2 regions of the Paenibacillus sp. MER TA 81-3 genome follow, and region 2 is predicted to be linked to the other one. Evidence: riboswitches for the same ligand, from Rfam matches in the RefSeq annotation. Region 2 holds a riboswitch; the other holds the start of a gene.

Region 1 (9,630 bases), on a different contig from region 2:
AGGGTCAATGATTTTCCCTGGCCAGAATACAGACCGATACTATTCAAGTAAAGAGGGTGATACGTATGGATAATCATTCCATCGCTACCGAAGCATTGTCGTCTTATGCAGTACAATCGCCAATCATCGAGTTTATTCGTCACAATGAGAATTTGACGTATAAGATCACTGACGGAGTCAGTGGGTTGTCCTATCTGCTGCGGATTCATAAGCCTGTCCATGACGAGCTTCATGGACTGCAGCATTCCGAGGCTGGACTGAATGGGGAGATGCAGCTGCTGCAAGCGCTGGGAGAGAACTCCACATTGAACGTTCAGGAGCCTGTCCGTAATCGTGAGGGAGAATTTGTTACCCGGGTTGCTTGCGGGGACACCTATATCCAGTGCACGGTATTGCAGTGGCTGGAGGGACGGGATTCTCAGCTGGACGATTTCTCATCGAGGGATGCTGTCCTTCAATACGGACAGCAGGTCGGCATGCTGCACCGCTATACGAGTGGCTATGCATCGGAGCTCACTTGTGACAGACCTGCCTACGCCAGCATCGATGAGAACAGAGCCATGCTGGAGCGGCTGAAGTTCGGCCGCGAGCACGGTATATTTACTTCAGCGGACTACGACACAGTGAGCGAAGCATTCGCAATGATCAATTCCCGTCTCCAGACTTATGAGCGCAGTCCCGACACATGGGGGATTATCCATGCCGATATCAACAGAGGCAACGTCATTGTGACTGAACGGGGATTCACCATCATTGATTATTGCCTGTACGGACAAGGCTATTTTTTGTATGATGGGGCCGCCGGCGCACTGAGTGTTCCTTCCCGGGCACGGGATGACTTCATGGAGGGGTATGCATCGGAGTATTCTGCCCCCCGAAGCGGTACGCTGGAACTGCTCGAAGGGTTCATGCTGCTGCACATCCTCGGCTACTATTCGTTTCATATGATGAACAGCGCGGTTCATCCAAAGATGCGGGAGAGGATGCCGGTATTTTGCCAAAACACCCTGACTCCATTTTTGAAGGAGCGGCCGATATTTTATGAATTGTAATGGAGTTAGTCGCTTCCGATTCACAGAAAGAACCTTGACCGCAGAGGTCAAGGTTTCTTTTTTTTATTCCATATAACTAGATATGTGATTATTTATCGTGTTGGATGGGATGAACGGTGTTCTTATTGGAGGTATGGCGAATACGTTCAAGTTGCTGGCGGACTAAACCTGGCTGACGATAACAGTGGACGTTTTCAAAAGAAACTAAGCAACCTTAGCCCGGGACAATACCGAACTAAGGTTGTTTAATCGAGGCTTTTTTAGTGCTGTCCGCTTGACGGGGAAAGTTCACATTCCAATCAAAGGCGCAGCCTCTTATTTATTAATTACATGCGCAATTCAAGACCGGCTTGCGTGCAGCTTGCGTCTCGTCAAGTCTTCTAACGTCTGTATTGTGTGGCGCATTGAGCAGCAGCTCCGGATTCTGTTCTGCCTCCTGCGCGATTTGAATCATCGTGTCGATGAACGAGTCGAGAGTTTCTTTGCTTTCCGTCTCAGTCGGCTCGATCATCATACATTCCTCGACGTTCAGCGGGAAGTAGATGGTTGGCGGATGGAAGCCGAAGTCGAGCAGACGCTTGGCGACATCCAGCGTGCGAACACCGTATTGCTTCAGCCCTCTGCCTGACATGACGAATTCGTGCTTGCACACGCCAGGGTAAGGGATTTCGTAATAAGGCGCCAGTCTATGCATCATATAGTTCGCATTAAGCACGGCGCATTCAGACACTTGGCGCAACCCTTCCGACCCATATGTGCGGATATACGCGTAGGCGCGAACGAGAATGCCGAAGTTGCCGTAATATGCTTTAACGCGGCCGATGGATTCGGGCCTGTCGTAGTTAAATCCATACGTTCCATCCTCTTTCTTGGCCACGATTGGCTTCGGCAGGAACGGAATGAGCTTGCTCTTCACGCCGACAGGTCCTGAACCCGGACCGCCGCCGCCATGCGGAGTGCTCATCGTCTTGTGCAGGTTCAAGTGCACGACGTCGAAGCCCATGTCTCCCGGGCGGGTAATGCCCATAATCGCGTTCGAGTTCGCGCCGTCGTAGTAAATAAGGCCGCCTGCTTCATGGACGATCTCGGCAATCTCGACAATATGCTCTTCGAATAAGCCGAGCGTGCTCGGATTCGTCAGCATAAGCGCGGCTGTATCGGGACCGACGACAGCACGGAGCGCATCAAGGTCAACCAGTCCTTGGTCGTCGGACTGAATCGTAATCGTCTCGAGGCCGGCAACCGTTGCGCTAGCTGGGTTCGTACCATGCGAGGAATCTGGCACGATGACCTTCGTTCGGGTCTCGCCACGGCTCTCGTGGTAGGCGCGAATCATCATCAAGCCCGTCCATTCGCCATGGGCGCCTGCCGCAGGCTGAAGCGTCACTTGGTCCATGCCTGTTAACGCGGCGAGATCGTTCTGAAGCGTATATAACAGCTCCAATGCTCCCTGGATGCTCTGTTCCGGCTGATACGGGTGAATCTTCGCGAAGCCGGTGAAGCGGGCTACATCTTCGTTAATCTTCGGATTGTACTTCATCGTGCAGGAACCAAGCGGATAAAAGCCATTATCGATGCCGAAATTACGGCGCGAAAGCTCGGTATAATGGCGGATTACATCAACCTCGTACACTTCAGGCAGCTCGGCAGGTTGACTGCGGAGCATAGATTCGGGAATCAGTTCTCCGAGATTGACCTCGGGAACATCGAGCTCAGGCAGAGAATAGGCGACACGTCCGGGTCTGCTGAGTTCGAAGATGAGCTTTTTGTCCGGTTTCATAGACATGCCTCCAATCGGTTCACAAATTGATCGATTTCGGATTTCGTTCTTCGCTCGGTAACAGCGACGAGCATATGACCTTGCAGTTCAGGATAGGCTATGCCCAGGTCGTATCCACCGATATAACCGTTATCCAGCAGTTTTGCTTGAACGTCATCTATATTTGCGCCATCAGGCAGCTTAACGACAAACTCATTGAAGAAAGGCGCGTTAAATGCGAGCGCGAGCTCGGATTGTTGTGCGAATACGCCAGCGGCGTAATGAGCCTTCTGCACATTCAGGTTCGCGACTTGCTGAACTCCTGTCTTGCCCATTGTCGACAAATAAACGGATGCACACAGCGCAAGCAGCGCCTGATTGGAGCAAATGTTGGACGTTGCCTTCTCGCGCCGGATGTGCTGCTCTCGGGCTTGCAGCGTCAAGACGAATCCGCGTTTGCCATCGATATCCTTCGTCTGTCCGACGATCCGTCCCGGCATCCGTCGCATGAGCGGTTCTGCCACTGCGAAGAAGCCGCATGTCGGGCCGCCAAGTGAAGCTGAAATGCCGAACGGCTGCGCATCGCCGACCACGACGTCCGCGCCCAGCTTGCCCGGCGTTTCCAGCAGCCCCAAGGTGATCGGGTTGGTGCTGACGACGAGCAATCCTTTCTTGCTGTGAATGATCGGCTCGATAGCACGCAAATCCTCAATGCAGCCGAAGAAGTTCGGCGATTGAACGATGACGGCTGCGGTGTCCTCCGACACAAGAGCTTGCAGCTCCTCCAGATCGGTGACGCCGTCCTTGTAATCGACTTCCACGACATCGAGATTCAGACCGCGCGCAGTCGTGCGCACGATTTGGCGGGCTTCTGGATGGACAGCGCGCGAGATGATGAGTTCCTTGCGCTTCGTCGCTCCGCTGGCCAGTGCGCCTGCTTCTGCCAGAGCAGTAGCACCGTCGTACATGCTGGCATTGGCCACAGCCATACCAGTCAATTCACAAATGTACGATTGAAACTCGAAGATGGCCTGCAGTTCACCTTGGCTAATTTCAGGCTGATACGGGGTGTACGCCGTGTAGAATTCAGAACGGGACACCACGTGATTGATAACGACAGGCACATGATGATCATAGAGACCGGCGCCCAAGAAGCTGGTATATCGTTCAAAGTCGGCGTTCTTATCCGCCAATTCCTTCATATGCTTCAGCAGGGCTGCTTCATCAAGCGCCTCGGACATCGGCAGAACGCCCGGATAGCGAACGGAAGCAGGGATATCTTGAAATAGTTCCTCAATGGAGGAGATGCCGATGACCTTCATCATGTCCACTTGGTCCTGTGCCGTCATCGGGATATAGCGATGCTTCATAGTTGGATTCGCTCCTTCTGTTTAGTTCGTCGCTCTTTTGTAGAATGGGGCTTTGATGACACGGGCCTTCAGCTGCTTCCCGCGAATTTCGACCATTACTTCCGTATCCAGCTCACTGTAAGCGGCATCAATTAAGGCAAGGCCTAGATTGCGCTTGAGTGTAGGGGACTTCGTTCCCGTCGTTACCTCGCCAACAGGATTCTCGTTGATTAATACAGGATAGTGGGAGCGTGGAATGCCCTTGTCTATCATTTCAATTCCGACAAGCTTGCGGCGAGGCCCATCAGCCTTCTGGCTGGCGAGTGCTTCCCGTCCGATGAAGTCTCCCTTATCCAGCTTGACGAAGAAACCAAGTCCTGCTTCAAGCGGCGAAATGTCGGCCGATATTTCTTGCCCATATAGCGGAAGCTTCGCTTCGAACCGCAGCGTATCACGCGCTCCCAACCCAGCAGGTACAAGCCCGTGCGCTTCGCCTGCTCTCATTAGCTCTGTCCATACCTGAGGCGCGTCTTCTGCTGCTACATACAGCTCAAATCCGTCTTCCCCGGTATACCCGGTACGGGAAATCAAGGCGCGCACGCCGCAGACGGCAGCGTCCCTCACAAATTGAAAAGGCTTCAGCTCAGCCAGCGGCGCGTCCGTAACATGAGCCGCGATCGCTTGCGCATTAGGACCTTGCAGCGCGAGCAATGCCGTGCTGTCAGACTTATTCTCTAGGACGACGTCGGCAGGGAGATGTTCTTGAAGCCATGCGAAGTCCTTGTCAATGTTGGAAGCATTGACCACCAGCATGTAATGATTTGCAGCCAGCCGATAAATGAGAATATCGTCGACGACGCCTCCGTTCGGATTGCATAAGAGGGAATACTGTGCTCTCCCGTCGACGAGACGGGTGACATCGTTCGTCGTCACGTGCTGCAGAAAGGCTTCTGCCGAAGAACCGCTTACGATAAATTCGCCCATATGGGAGACGTCGAACAAGCCTGCCTGAGTGCGGACGGCTTCGTGTTCCTTCTGAATGCCGCTGAATTGCACCGGCAGTTCCCATCCGCCGAAGTCGATGCAGCGAGCGCCGGGATAGTCGGCGTATAACGGGAATATCGGTGTTCTTTTTAACTGTGACATGACTTCACCTCGATCGTCTTATTAGTTAGGTATTGATAAAATAAAAAGACAGGCAGAAGAAAGCCAGCATGCCTGCGCCTACTGTATTCCTTCCGCTCTGTCCTTTGTACCTGAGAGTTACCTCGCGCATTCGCATACGCGAACGTTCCGAGTTTCCCCTTGGGTGACTCTAGTGAAAGAGTTCTCTCCAGAGATGCGTCCGGTAAAAGTCCTTTTGCCTGAGAGATTCACCCGTATGGGCTTACTCCTTCGGCGTTACCTGAGTGCGGTAATCTCTCCCCTTACCATCATTCGCGTGTGCAGTTGTTATACCTACATTATTACTTGATGCTTCCACACATTGTCAATCCATTTTTTGCGGATTGAAAAAAATGTTGTCCGAAATATTGACATATATCGAAGGCTGAACTACGCTATAGATGCGTGTTTTTGAACAACCTAGATTGATGTAAAATGCAACCTTGTTAAATTCATACAACGCGGATGAAGATGATTGGGAGAGACCGACACGGGGTTCCTTGTGCCGGCACCGAAGGAGCAAGCTGCCAACCTGCCGATTGGCAATTAATCTCTCAGGTACATGTACCGTCATCTGACGCAGCTCTGGAGAGCGCATTAGCCACCCAAGGGGTAAATTCGATCGTGTCCATATCGGTAGGATCGAGCACAAACTCTCAGGTACCGAGGACAGAGAAGAGGGCGAATAAGGCCTTTTCTTGTCTTTTTTTTACATGCGTATCTACACTACCAACTACAATTATGATGAAGAAATGAGGCGTTAGCATGAGTGAAGTGAAAGAGAATTTATTGTACAGCGAAGAACATGAGTGGGCTTTCGTCGTCGATGAACGCACCGTACGCATCGGAATTTCCGATCATGCACAGGCTCAATTGGGAGATATCGTATTTATTGAATTTCCTGAAATCGGTTCCACGCTTTCTGCGGGTGACAGCATGGGTTCAATTGAATCGGTAAAGACGGTATCGGAGCTGTATTGTCCTGTCAGCGGAAAGATTACGAAGGTGAACACCGGGCTGGAGGATGCGCCGGAACAGGTGAACAGCGCGCCTTACGACGGTGGTTGGCTTGCCGAACTCGAGATCGAAGGCAGCATGGAGGAAGCGCTCAAGCATTTGTTAAGCGCGGAGAAATATCAGGAGCTTATCGATTAAGCACAAGCAGCGAGATAGCAAGCGACACCTCCCAGTAATCGCGTTATGCGATCAGTGGGGGGTGTTTTTGCATTCGCAAGAAAGGATATAGAACGTGGTGTCTGGAATCATATATAAGAGCTACTACGGTCGAAGCAAGACCCAATGGAAAATAGAGAGCAGGATGTACGGATTGGGCGGCTAACAGCATATAGACTGCATACTGTACAGTGAATTTGGCTACATCTCTGACCAAAATTTCGAAGTTAGTAAAGAAGAAATACTGAACAAGGTTACGATAAACATAAGCTTAAAAAACTTAGAAATACCATATATTAAGAAAGAAATGAACGAGGAAGACATCACGAACGATACAGTGATTTGAGATTGAAGGAATTGACTTATCATTTTACACTAATAATGATGTTGATGTTGATGTTGATGTTGATGTTGATGTTGATGTTGATGAAGTTGCTCTATTTATGAAAAATATTGTTATAATTGAAAGAGGAAATACTGTGTTAAGGCAGCTGGTAAACTTAGAGATAGCGTATGCGAAAGTATATTCCAAGTGTTTTGCGGAAGACCATCTGATTCGATTTTGGGATGATGAGAATACGGATATGATACTCAAGGCGAAAAACAGAGCTGTTTTTCAATTTGCGACCTAATTAACAGACGGAAAGAGCTAAAAGACAGATCTCCTTAAAAATTACTAGAATGGATGTAAGGTGTATGAACTACAAACTAACAAGCAAAGCAGAAGAAATAAGCAAGTCTGAGGAATTACTATATGAGGTCTTGTTTAAACCGATTGGCTTAGACCAATCAGCGAGACAGCTGCTTAAAATTCCGGGAGACGAGTATCATTTTGTGGCGATGGAAGAGGATGAAGTAACCGGAGTGATGCTTGAGGAGAATTCGATTGAACAGACAAACTAGACTGCATTCAAGCATCATTGGCATCATTATTTTAATATTGCTATTCACTGTATCTCTCAACACCGATGATAGTGAAGCGGTCATAAAAACGCAATACGAGCCTGACCAATATACAAGCGACGACCTTCAAATTATAGACACCAAAACGGGAGACTTGTTACATATAGGCATGACTAAACAAGAAATTACGGAGCTGTACGGCAAAGAGGACAAAATCCAGTTTAACCTGTACCAATATGAGGGATTGCGCATCGCTTATCGAGATGATGTCGTGGTCCAATTTTTCCTATCCATTAATGATAATCAATCGAATCGATTTCAAACATACAGAGAAATTGGTTTAGGAGATTCATTAGAACAACTTCTGGCTAATTATGGTGAGAAGCATGCTAATCTTTCTGATTCTTATGGTGCTACAAGAATAACGTATATCGTAAAGAAGAACGGAAATGAATTAGAAACGGTAGATTTCAATGATCCCGCTTTGAAGACGGGGGATAAGAAAAGTCTATACTTTATCGATTTTGCCTGTGACGATGAGATAACGGTAATTAATATGGGTGATTTAGAGAGTATACAGAATATGCAATGATGAACCAGAGAATTATAGGGATGTGTTATTGTGGACGATTTGCAATTAGTCAGTCCGACATTACAATGGTATTCGACCGTCTGAGCGGCGCAAAGGCTATGCCACAAAGCTGTTAGCGCTATCTATGGAAAAGGCTCTGGATTGAAGACTAATCACCGGGCAGGAACATCGCAACATCAGTTTTTTGCGGCGGAGGGTAATGGATGGAATATATAATAAGAAAACGAAAAGCAGCGAGGACTGAGGCAGCGAGGTCTTAGTGAACTTGAATTCCAGCTAAGGAGAGGTCAAATAAATATGTACAAGTTTGAACAAAAAATGAATGAGTTTATTGCTGCGAATCAACTGAAAGCCGAGCATTTGGTGTTGGAGCAGTCTTGCCACTCGGTGAAAGACGCGGCTATTGCTGTAAACGGATCGGAAGATCAATTCGTCAAAAACATTTGCATGATAGATAACGCAGGCAGATTAATTGTTGCGATCGTGCATGGAAAGGACCGGGCAAGCACTTCGAGAGTAAGCAAAGCGCTCGACATCGATCGACCGAGGCTGGCTGAAGAAGCGGAGGTGCTGGAGAGAACAGGCTATCCTGCAGGTGGAGTGCCCTCCTTTGGATATGATGCATTGTTTTTGATCGACCCTAAAGTAACCGAATTGGAATGTATCTATACAGGCGGTGGATCGCCTAACTCATTAGTTCGCATCGAAGTCGAAGAAATGTTGAACATGAATGCTGGAAAGATTGCTAGAATAAGAAAATAAAGGGGTAGGCTGCTGTGAAGGGACCAATGACGTTAGTGGATCAGGATTTTGTCATCGAGCAAGTACAAGAGAAGTTCAATTGTACCGTATTGAAGTGCGAAGGGCGCCCGGTTTTGGAATATGGAACGGATGCAGAATTGGACCAGATAGGTGAGTATGTAAGAGCAGAGTTCGATAAAGAGCTTTTGGACGTTTTCTTCGCGGCTATTGAAAGCGTAAAGCCAGAATAATGCATATCGTGTTTAAAGTGGCCGTTTTTTAACATCATCTATGAGGGGGGAATTGCAATGTCGGATGTGCCGAGGCACATCGTAGCCGTCTCCGCTTTGATTCAGAACGAAGCGGGACATACGTTGCTCGTGCAAACCCATAATCGATCTGATACGTGGGAGATGCCAGGGGGACAAGTGGAGGAAGGTGAACCTCTGCATGAAGCAGTATGCCGGGAAGTCGAGGAGGAGACGGGCATCATCATTGAACCGCTCGGGATTACAGGGGTTTATTTCAATCAGACGAGTGACATTGTGTCCGTCGTCTTCCGTGCACACCATGTCCGCGGCGATATAGTCAAGCAGGACAGTGAAATAAAGGCAGCGCGCTTTATCGAATTATCCGAAGCGAATATTGATGATTTTGTGAAGCGGCCCCATTTTAAATCACGTATCTTGGACGCCATGCAGGGCCGCTACATTCCATACGAAGTATGGGAGACGAAGCCGTATACCCTGCTTGAGAGAATCGAACCTGGAAAGACATTATAGCAACTTAAGTGGCGTTAGAATGCTCAATTGTATTGAAACTTTGAATAAACAGGAGGAAGGGTCTAATGTGGGCCACAAATGCAGCGTGGGTATGGGCGTTGAGCTACACAATTTT
Region 2 (9,630 bases):
TGTCTCTCCCAGCCCGACGTAGCATCGACTGCTATGCATTCGATTTGTTTGATTTGAAGCAATGCTTTATGTAAAAAAATATGATGTTTCCCTTCGTCCACTTCTCTTTCCTCCAGCTTCATCTAAATCTAAGCATAATAATTTTTCCATATGAGTAAGAATGATTCTCAATGTCAGGTTCTTATTTTCTCATGCTTGGTTCCATCTGTCCAATGTTCACAGCACAGAATTAACAAGATGCCTTGATTTACATAAAAAAATCTCGTCTCCCTAAGAGACGAGATGAACTCGCGGTACCACTCTTGATAACAGATTGAACAACAAATGAAGCAGCTCCGACCTTTCATCCTCTCACTTTTTATGTGTTTTCATATGCTTCAGATAAAGACGGGTTTCCGTCACAACCACACCGGATAGACCTAGCAGTGCGACGAGGTTCGGCAGAGCCATTAAGCCATTCACAATGTCCGAGAGCTGCCAAATCAGCTCAAGCTTGATGAACGCGCCCAGACCGATCAGGACGATGAACACGATGCGGTAAGGCAGAATGGATTTGACTCCAAATAAATATTCCATGCAGCGTTCTCCGTAATAATTCCAGCCTAGAATCGTGGTAAAAGCGAACAGTATAAGGCAAAACATCAAAATGATGGATCCATACGGCATAGCTGCATCAAACGCCGCTTGGGTCATCTCTGCCCCATCAGTCGACCCGTTCCAAACCCCGGTTATAATCAATGTCAATCCCGTCAGAGAACAAATAATAATCGTATCGAAAAATGTGCCCGTCATGGATACAAGCCCTTGCTCCGCAGGCCACTTCACCTTTGCCGCAGCTGCCGCAATCGGAGCGCTGCCCAGACCAGATTCATTGGAAAATACACCTCTTGCGATACCATTCCGAATCGCCATCATGACCGTTGCGCCTAGGAATCCGCCCCCTGCTGCTGTCGCGTTAAAGGCGCCATGTAATATGAGCGACAGCGCATGAGGAATCTGATCCGCAAAAACAATAAGGACAATGCTGCTCGCTATTAAATAAATAATGGCCATCACAGGTACGACTTTGGTCGTTACATGCGAGATGCTCTTGAGCCCCCCAATTGTCACCAATGCTGTCAAAAGAGTCACAACACCCGCCGTAACCACTACGGGGATGCCCAAGCTTGACTGCGCGGAAGACACGATTGCATTGATTTGCGGGAAGGTGCCCACTCCAAACAGTGCAACCAATACTCCGCTCACGGCGAAGAAAACGGCAAGCGGTTTAAATTTAATGCCCAAACCTTTTTCAATGTAATACATGGGGCCGCCTGATATCTGTCCATTATCGTCAATCTTCCGAAATTTTACGGCCAATAGTCCTTCTGCATACTTGGTTGCCATTCCAAAGAACGCTGCCAACCACATCCAAAATAACGCACCAGGTCCACCTATTTTAATCGCAGTAGCTACCCCGACAATGTTGCCCGTACCGATCGTTGCCGCCAAAGCGGTAGCTAGCGCACCAAAGCTGGTTACGTCACCTTCGCCTTCATTTTTAGCTTTGAACACGAGCTTCAGGGCAAGAGGCAGACGAATCACCTGCAACAATCCAAGGCGGAATGTAAATATAATTCCCGTTCCTACCAACAAAATAAGAAGCGGCGGCCCCCATACAAAACGATTCACGCTGCCTAACCATTGTTCTAACATGTGCATAGAAATTCCCCTCATGATCTTTATTTATTGCCGAACGACATGAAAAAGAGCCAAATCGGTTGATTTGACTCCGGGGACATTTTTGCAGAATAGCAAATACGAGGATAAGTGAAACTAGTCACAATTCCAACGCAAAACGATGCCTGCACTTCTGCAATCCCTGTCCTTTTACCTGAGAGTTTTAACGTGTGAAATCACCCGTATTGCCCCTTCGGTGCTCCATGACGGAGTCTCTCCAGAGTCCTGTCCATCTACGGTCCTGCTTGCATTGCATTCGAATTCATCATTCGATAAATCAAGCGCCTGAGAGCTTTACCCCTTCGGCCAGACTGCTGCCTGTCTCCCGTAAACTTCATCCAGCTATAAAGTTTTATACTACATTATAGAGAACAGACTATCATTTCGCAAGGCTGATTAAATGGTAATATATCCCCGGAGGCTCACTTTAACCTTCGCTTATGCACGTTCATGAATATATGCAATGAATATGCAATAAAAATGTACATTATGCGTATTTCTCCCTTTTCTGCCTATAGAGCATTATGATATGGGCCTCCAGGATGATAAAAAAATCTCGTCTCATGAAGAGACGAGATGAACCCGCGGTGCCATTCATTTTATCGAATCAGGAAAATTTTACTACTCCGGCAAGCGGTAAACAGCGAACGGCTCTCCATAACGGAAAGGATAACTGATTTGATCCAGCTCTTCCAGTTGATTTGCATCAAGCTTTATCGATATGCTGTGCAGATTCTCCTCTAGTTGTTCAACCTTTGTAGCACCTACGATAACCGTTGACACGGAAGGTCTGTGAATGAGCCAAGACAGGGAAAGCGCACCGGGAGTGCAGCCTAAGTCGTGAGCAACACTGCTAATATTTCTGCTCAGAGTAATGCGGTCATCATTAAGGAACTTACTAAAGTTGGGATCGGTTTCCGCCCGCGAGCCTTCCGGTACCGCTTCCGTAGAACTGTATTTCCCGCTCAAAATACCACCGGCAAGCGGAAAATACGGGATGATGCCAATCCCCTGATCCTGACATAGAGGGACGAGCTCTTGCTCTGGAGTCCGATCGGCGAGAGAGTAGCTTGTCTGAATGGACACATAGCGGTTCAATCCAAGGTGCTCGCTCATGCCTACAGCCTTCATCAACTCCCAAGCCGCATAATTCGATGCCCCGATGTAACGTACTTTTCCCGAACGAACCATGTCGTCCAACGCCCTTAACGTTTCTTCCAGCGGTGTATGGGGATCGAACGTGTGGATTTGATAGAGATCGACATAATCCGTCTTCAGCCGCATCAGACTGTTGTCCAGCTCTTGCTGCAAGTGGTAACGCGACGACCCGCGATCATTCGGACCTTCCCCGCGAACTAACCCGGCTTTTGTCGCCAACACCACGTTATGACGTCTTCCTTCCAATGCCTGTCCGATAATTCGCTCCGATTCGGTGTTCGCATAAATATTGGCCGTGTCTATGAAATTGATCCCGTGATCCAAAGCCTTATGTATAATTCGGACCGAGGTCTGTTTGTCGGAACGTTTCCCGAATGCGTTCGTCCCTAATCCTAATGCAGACACTTTCAACCCGCTATTGCCAAGGCGGCGGAAATTCATGATAACCAGCTCCTCTTTTCAATATTCATAGTGCTGTTTATACGTAGCAATTATACCATTAAGGTAATTTGATTATATAATCATCTTTGTAATTTGAATTAACAATGAAACCATTAGAAGCGTTGTAGAAATCAATACGCATTTTATTAATTTCAATTGTGTACATATTTTACACCTTATGTGTTAAATTATTTAACAACTCATTACATTCACTTGTAACTGCATCTCCACCTTCTTTTATATATTTCCTAACCGAGTCAGCTTGACATGGCCTTCTGGTACAAGGGAGCATTGAAGTTCTTCGACACAAAGGAAAACGCCGCAAACCAGCAGAAACACGCGGACGATTCAATATCGGAAGAACAATCAGCCAGCGTCCCAAGGAAGTACGAAAGCGTGAGAGCTTTGGGCATTGGGAACTCGATACGGTCGTATCCAGTCGTGGTAAAAGCAAAGCCTGCGTAGCTACCTTTGCAGAGTGTAAGACACGCTTGTACCTTGCTGTGAAGATGTCTGATCGCACTGCTTCTTCCATGGAAGAAACATTTGATAAAGTAGCTAAGTCCTATCCTACGCCCACGTTTCAGACGGCGAAGGTCTATTTCGCTGATCCCTATTTGTCATGGCAAAGAGGAACCAATGAGAATGCCAATGGGCTCCTCAGAGAGTTCTTTCCCAAGGGACATGACTTTGCTAGGATCACAGAGGAAGAACTTCACATGCAATAGAATTGATTAATAACCGACCAAGAAAATGTCTTGGGTGGAAAACGGCGTAAGAATCATTCGTGAGTGAACTGTCGCACTTAGCTTGACAATCCGTCTTGATAAAAGAATATACAAACCGCAAAATTTCCAATCGCCCCCCATTAGACAGATTTTCAGGTGCGCAAGCTGGGTTCAGAGGTGCTCACTCTAATGGCGAAGAGCGCTAGCATTGCCGCAACTGCACCGACTGCAATCATCGTCGAAAATAAAATTTTGTCCGATGTTTTCAACAAGAGTGATGCAACCATTGGACCTGCTGCCACACCCACAAACCGCATGCTGCTGTAAAGGGAGCTGATTGTCCCCCGCTGTTCCTTCTCAATGCCATCAGTTATAAAGGAATCCAGGCACGGCAAAGATGCTCCAATGCCTAACCCTGCTGCACTCAGGCATGTAATGACTGCGGCTACGGAATCGAACAGTAAACATCCCCCCACTGCAGCGGCTGACAATCCGAATCCTACACATACGATCCATTTCATCCAGACTTTATTTTCCCCGATACATTTGCCGGTCATAAAGGAAGCCGCACTCAAGATTGCTAATGGAATGGCCATGATGCAGCCTTTCAAAATGCCCTTATAACCATGCATCTCCTCTAATGTTTCAGACAAAAAGAACAGCAGCCCAAACAGCATAAACATGCCGATGCCTCCGATCATAAACAACGCCATGAGCCATCTGAAATTATCCTTTAACAACTGAAGGATTGTATGAAGAAATATTCGGATAGGAACAGGCTTTTTCTCAGGCTTCTGCGGCTTCTTAACAAAAAAGAGGACCAATGTAATGGAGATGAAGCAGAGCACTGGTATAGACCAGAATGGAAGATACCAGACAATAGCAACCAACGCGGATCCCAATATAGGACTTAATACTTTGCCAGAAGTATTGGCCGTCTCAATCATGCCAAGTCCGCTGCTGACGTCTTTCTCATTGTCGAACATATCACCGACCAGAGGCAGCACGATGGGCATGGCGCCCGCCGCTCCGATTCCCTGCAGCACGCGACCTAATAATATGACGGTATAGGAGTTATCCATCCATACCGCAGCTGCGCCGCATACTGCGCCTCCCATCGCCGCGATGAGAAGACTGGGAATAATGACTGCCTTGCGACCTAGCCGATCGGATAAATATCCGGCAATGGGTATGAGTAGAATCGCCATGACTGAATAGCTGGTAATCAGCAAGCTGGTATGGAATGTACTAACATGTAATTGCCTCCGTATCTCAGGAAGAACAGGAATTAACATGGAGTTGCCTAACGTCATGATGAGAGGGATAGATGAAAGAGCTAATAAATCAGCCCGTTTGTCCGTTTGCAAATCGACACCTCCATACAATTAATGAATTCAAATCTCCTCCTCTGGTTAATCTGTGCGACTGATATAAAAGTTATACTTATCAATTCCATAAAATAATCTTATATGTAATAAAATGGTTTGTAACAAGAACATGGGCATTGGTCTGACATTTTCAGCGAAGCCGACATTCAAGGTATTTGTCGGAGTGCTCTATATCGTGAATAAATAACTGCTCCAAGTCTAAAATAGGTCTGGCACGATACTTATTTCAAATAGAGGAGTGGCTAAATACCCAATGTCAACCAAGCTATATGTCATACGCCATTGTAGGGCCCAACAGGGCCTGACATTGAATGATCCCGACACGCCTCTTACGCGAGAAGGTGTTCAACAGGCGAAGCTGCTAGGTGAGTTTTTACAGCGCCAAGGTGTAGTAAGTACAGATAACCTTCTCTCTAGTCCCTACCGTCGTGCGTGTGAAACGGCGAACATCATCGCTGAAAAATTACAGCTTTCGGTGTCTATCAATGACAAATTAAAGGAGCTGAATTTGGGTAATGTCAGCCGTAATGAAGATATAGGGGCCATCCTGGCCGAATTACGTGTGCATTTCGAACACCCGGAAAAGAAATTTCCCCAGGGAGAGTCAAATCACGAGGTGCAGCAGCGGGTTAGCGAGCTGGTAGATCAACTTTTACGGGGCGGTGAACAACAAACGCATCTATTGGTTACCCACCAAATTACAATGACACTGCTGCTGCAGCGTTACGATGCTCGATTCGGTTTCGAGACGTGCATGGAACTGACGAATCCTGATGTTTTCTTGATTGAATTTGCAGATGGAGAGGTACAACAAATACGGCATATTTGGACCTAAAACGGCTGAAAACTTTTATTCGTTTCATTGCAGACGATATGAGATTTGCACAACTCTATTTGTTCACTGTTATATATTTGTACTAGTATTCTGTTTTTAGGGATAACTTTATTTATGTGGGATAAGTTACATATGTAAATAAATTTATATAACGGAGGATGTACGATGCTTGAACGAAACGATGTGCTCACGAACGGAGAAGTTACGTTCGAACCCGATATAAGGAACCTTCCGCAATGTGTTGAAGATGTCAGAAAGGCCATCGTTTCCAATATTCCCGGCCCGCCTGACCCGACGGATTACCACCAACTGCGCGGCAGATTGGAGGCAGTACGCAGAAAGCTGCCTGTTCTGTACCGGGACGCAGTCGTTGAACCATTCCTTAAAGCGCTGGATCAACTGGGTCCAGAAGGGTTCACCGACATTTTAATTCACGATCCCCGTCGCGAAGGACCAGCCTTTCTACTGTTCGATATCGCACAAACCATACTGCAGAACGGTGAAGGCTACAACGCGGATGCCACTGACGCTTTTCAGGAGATGGTAAGCGATCTGTACGACGGTTTTTTAAGCGCTGAAGACAGAGCGAGAGTGAAACGTCCAGACTTGAGCATGATACCGCCGCTCGTTAAGTGGGGGAAGCCGGAATTCGGTCCGTATACCATCCCGATTGACGGAACAGCCCAGATAGGCTTGAAAACGGGTATCGTAAGTCTTCCTCCCGCTCATGCCCAACGGGGCCTGCTGGCCTGGTCCAGCTTGGGCCACGAAACGGGCGGGCATGATATTTTGCATGCCGATACGGGGCTGCTTGAAGAATTAGCGGATACGGTACGAGCGGCTCTTCTTGCGAACAATCTCGGAGATGATTTGGCTGAATATTGGGCTCATCGTATAGACGAGACGGCATCAGACATCCTAGGGGTACTCAATCTGGGACCTGCGGCAGGGATCGGTTTGATTGGTTATTTCCGTGGAATCCGGGCGGCCACTTCGGGAATTCCCGCGCTCAAAAATATCGGTTCGGAGACTGACGTCCATCCAGCTGACATTTTGAGAGGATATTTAGCCGCCTATGCCGTAGGTATCCTGCAATTCGACCAAGCTAATATCTGGGAGCAGCTCATCGAGACAGAAACAGACAAAGATCTGACCCACATCCGTCTGGAAGGAAAAGTTGTCGGCGCTGAGGAAGCCAAGCTGTCTGCAAAGATCGTGGCCGCCGCCATCATGACGACGAAGCTGCATACGCTGGAAAATCACAGTTTGGACCAAATTCAGAATTGGAAAAATCGGGACGAGTCCCTCACTGCGCAATTACGAGCTTTGTTGAGCACCGCGGGTCCGCTGCCTGAACATATGCGGTCTGGATTCTACGCAGCTCACGTGGTCGCGGCCGCCGTGACGGGCGCCTTGGTGCAGCATGCGGAAATCGACATGATTTTTCAGCGGATGATACTTCTGTTAAAATCGATGCATGATCAGAATCCATCGTGGGGACCTCTGCTTGTTTTGCATCCCGGCGATATCGTGCGCCATCGCGTATACCAGGAAGACTGATCCAAAAAACGATAGGAAGCTCCTCACCCGAGCTGGTCTCGGTGGAGGATCTTTCTGCTTGATGGGACTTCTGCCCTATGTGTGGGAAGTTTGTTACGTTCGTAGGGCTTGAGCAAACCATCCGAACACGGTTTTTGACGCCGTGCCTCCAGTACCATGAAAAGCCTCAAACGACCCTGCCAGCGTGTAAAGCGATCGATTTGTAACATCCGTAAACAGGTAACCCGTATAGATTTGGATTGCAGTAGCATTGAGAACTTGATAAGGGTTTTGGGGAGTCGGACTGCTTGTAGTCAATCTTTGAAATGTGAGCTTAAGTGAATTTTCGTCCCAAAAACCAATAAGCGGTTCTCCAAATATAGTTCCGGTAACAGTTCCATCATTACCAATATTTTGAATTTGCAAAAGGCCTCTATAACCATTAGCAACGACACTAAATGATAAGACGGGCAGGCTGGCAATACGGGATTCTGTTTCAGTTATCTGTTCAGTGCTCGGGTATAAATATGGTTCTGTTGATGGGCTCACGCCGTAATAAGGGTATACATGTCTGCACATAGTCATCACTTATTCCTCCAATTTAAATATACTCCAAGATATCTTATTCACTGTGTATTGAATTGGGTGATTGTCTATGTACAATTCCAAATTATATACCCCTTACAATTCGCAGCAGTCCCTCCATCATCGCAGTGACTTGATGGGCAGGATGGCGTGGCATCGCCTGAGAGCTGTATCAACCTTATAAGGTCACGGCAAAAATGCCGCTCATCATTTGACTGGATGGCATGTAGGGACTACTGCTGCTCCATTACAAGTTCAGTTTCCGGAACAAATCCTGTCATGCATGAATCAAGGCAGCTTGACGCTTATATTGATCTTCAACGACAAGACAAGCCATTGCTTCCACAACGGGTACGATTCTTGGACATATGCAGGGGTCATGTCTGCCCTCTGTCACGATTAATTGTTCTTCGCCATGCACATTCATCGTTTTTTGGGGAAGAGAAATCGAAGAAGTGGGTTTCACGGCGACTCTAAAAATAATTTCATTGCCCGTGCTTATTCCTCCAATAATCCCGCCCGAATGATTGCTCAAAAAACCGGAGGAGTCCATCTGGTCGTTATGCTCGCTCCCCAGCATTTCCGCTGCTGAAAAACCGGCGCCGAACTCTATGCCTTTAACTGCTCCGATGGATAGCATTGCTTTAGCAAGCTCCGCGTCTAATTTATCGAACGCTGGCTCGCCTAGACCGGGATTCACCCCTCTAATTCTACACTCCACAATCCCGCCGCAGCTATCGCCAACGGAGGCCAAATGATGAATTTTCTCGATCATTTTGCGAGCGGCCTCCGGATCGCATGCTCTGACCGCATTTTGTTCAATCTCACGTTCAATAAATGCATCGCATTTGATTCCGCCGATTTCCTTGGTGTAGGCCACGACAGACACCCCTCGATGTTCGAGCAATTTGCGCGCCACAGCTCCCGCGGCTACCCTTCCGGCCGTCTCTCGGCCGGAAGCTCGCCCGCTGCCCCGGTGATCCCGGATGCCGTACTTCTTTAAGTAAGTAAAATCAGCGTGTCCGGGACGGAATGCATATTTGATATCATCATAGGCTTCGGGTCTCATGTCTTTATTGTGAAGCATAATAAAAAGCGGGGTTCCCGTTGTCTTTCCCTCGAAGACGCCAGATAGAATTTGGATAATATCATATTCCTTCCTTGGAGTAGTAACGGAAGATTGCCCTGGTTTTCTGCGATCCATTTGTGCTTGAATGTAATGCTCGTCTATTTCCAC

The links. A riboswitch is a leader RNA that binds a small molecule or an ion and turns the genes downstream of it on or off. The one in region 2 is predicted to bind glycine.
Region 1: it holds a riboswitch for glycine, as region 2 does, so the genes downstream of both, gcvT (glycine cleavage system aminomethyltransferase GcvT) here and M3650_RS18420 (alanine/glycine:cation symporter family protein) in region 2, are expected to answer to the same signal.

What each region holds. Positions count from the first base shown of each region.
Region 1 covers NZ_JAMAWB010000027.1:55,082-64,711, reverse strand. The annotation lists gene M3650_RS27410 (phosphotransferase enzyme family protein) at 66-1,052, shown strand; gene gcvPB (aminomethyl-transferring glycine dehydrogenase subunit GcvPB) at 1,375-2,832, opposite strand; gene gcvPA (aminomethyl-transferring glycine dehydrogenase subunit GcvPA) at 2,829-4,181, opposite strand; gene gcvT (glycine cleavage system aminomethyltransferase GcvT) at 4,203-5,306, opposite strand; glycine riboswitch at 5,394-5,502, opposite strand; glycine riboswitch at 5,503-5,597, opposite strand; glycine riboswitch at 5,791-5,903, shown strand; gene gcvH (glycine cleavage system protein GcvH) at 6,090-6,479, shown strand; gene M3650_RS27385 (hypothetical protein) at 7,194-7,400, shown strand; gene M3650_RS27380 (hypothetical protein) at 7,384-7,992, shown strand; partial or broken gene M3650_RS27375 (GNAT family N-acetyltransferase) at 8,060-8,128, shown strand; gene M3650_RS27370 (aminoacyl-tRNA deacylase) at 8,290-8,754, shown strand; gene M3650_RS27365 (hypothetical protein) at 8,769-8,984, shown strand; gene M3650_RS27360 (NUDIX hydrolase) at 9,042-9,515, shown strand; gene M3650_RS27355 (hypothetical protein) at 9,581-9,630, shown strand, end outside.
Region 2 covers NZ_JAMAWB010000012.1:84,173-93,802, reverse strand. The annotation lists gene M3650_RS18425 (helix-turn-helix domain-containing protein) at 1-101, opposite strand, end outside; gene M3650_RS18420 (alanine/glycine:cation symporter family protein) at 352-1,701, opposite strand; glycine riboswitch at 1,852-1,950, opposite strand; gene M3650_RS18415 (aldo/keto reductase) at 2,341-3,318, opposite strand; partial or broken gene M3650_RS18410 (IS30 family transposase) at 3,609-4,096, shown strand; gene M3650_RS18405 (MFS transporter) at 4,199-5,413, opposite strand; gene M3650_RS18400 (histidine phosphatase family protein) at 5,688-6,269, shown strand; gene M3650_RS18395 (hypothetical protein) at 6,435-7,829, shown strand; gene M3650_RS18390 (hypothetical protein) at 7,923-8,393, opposite strand; gene aroC (chorismate synthase) at 8,671-9,630, opposite strand, start outside.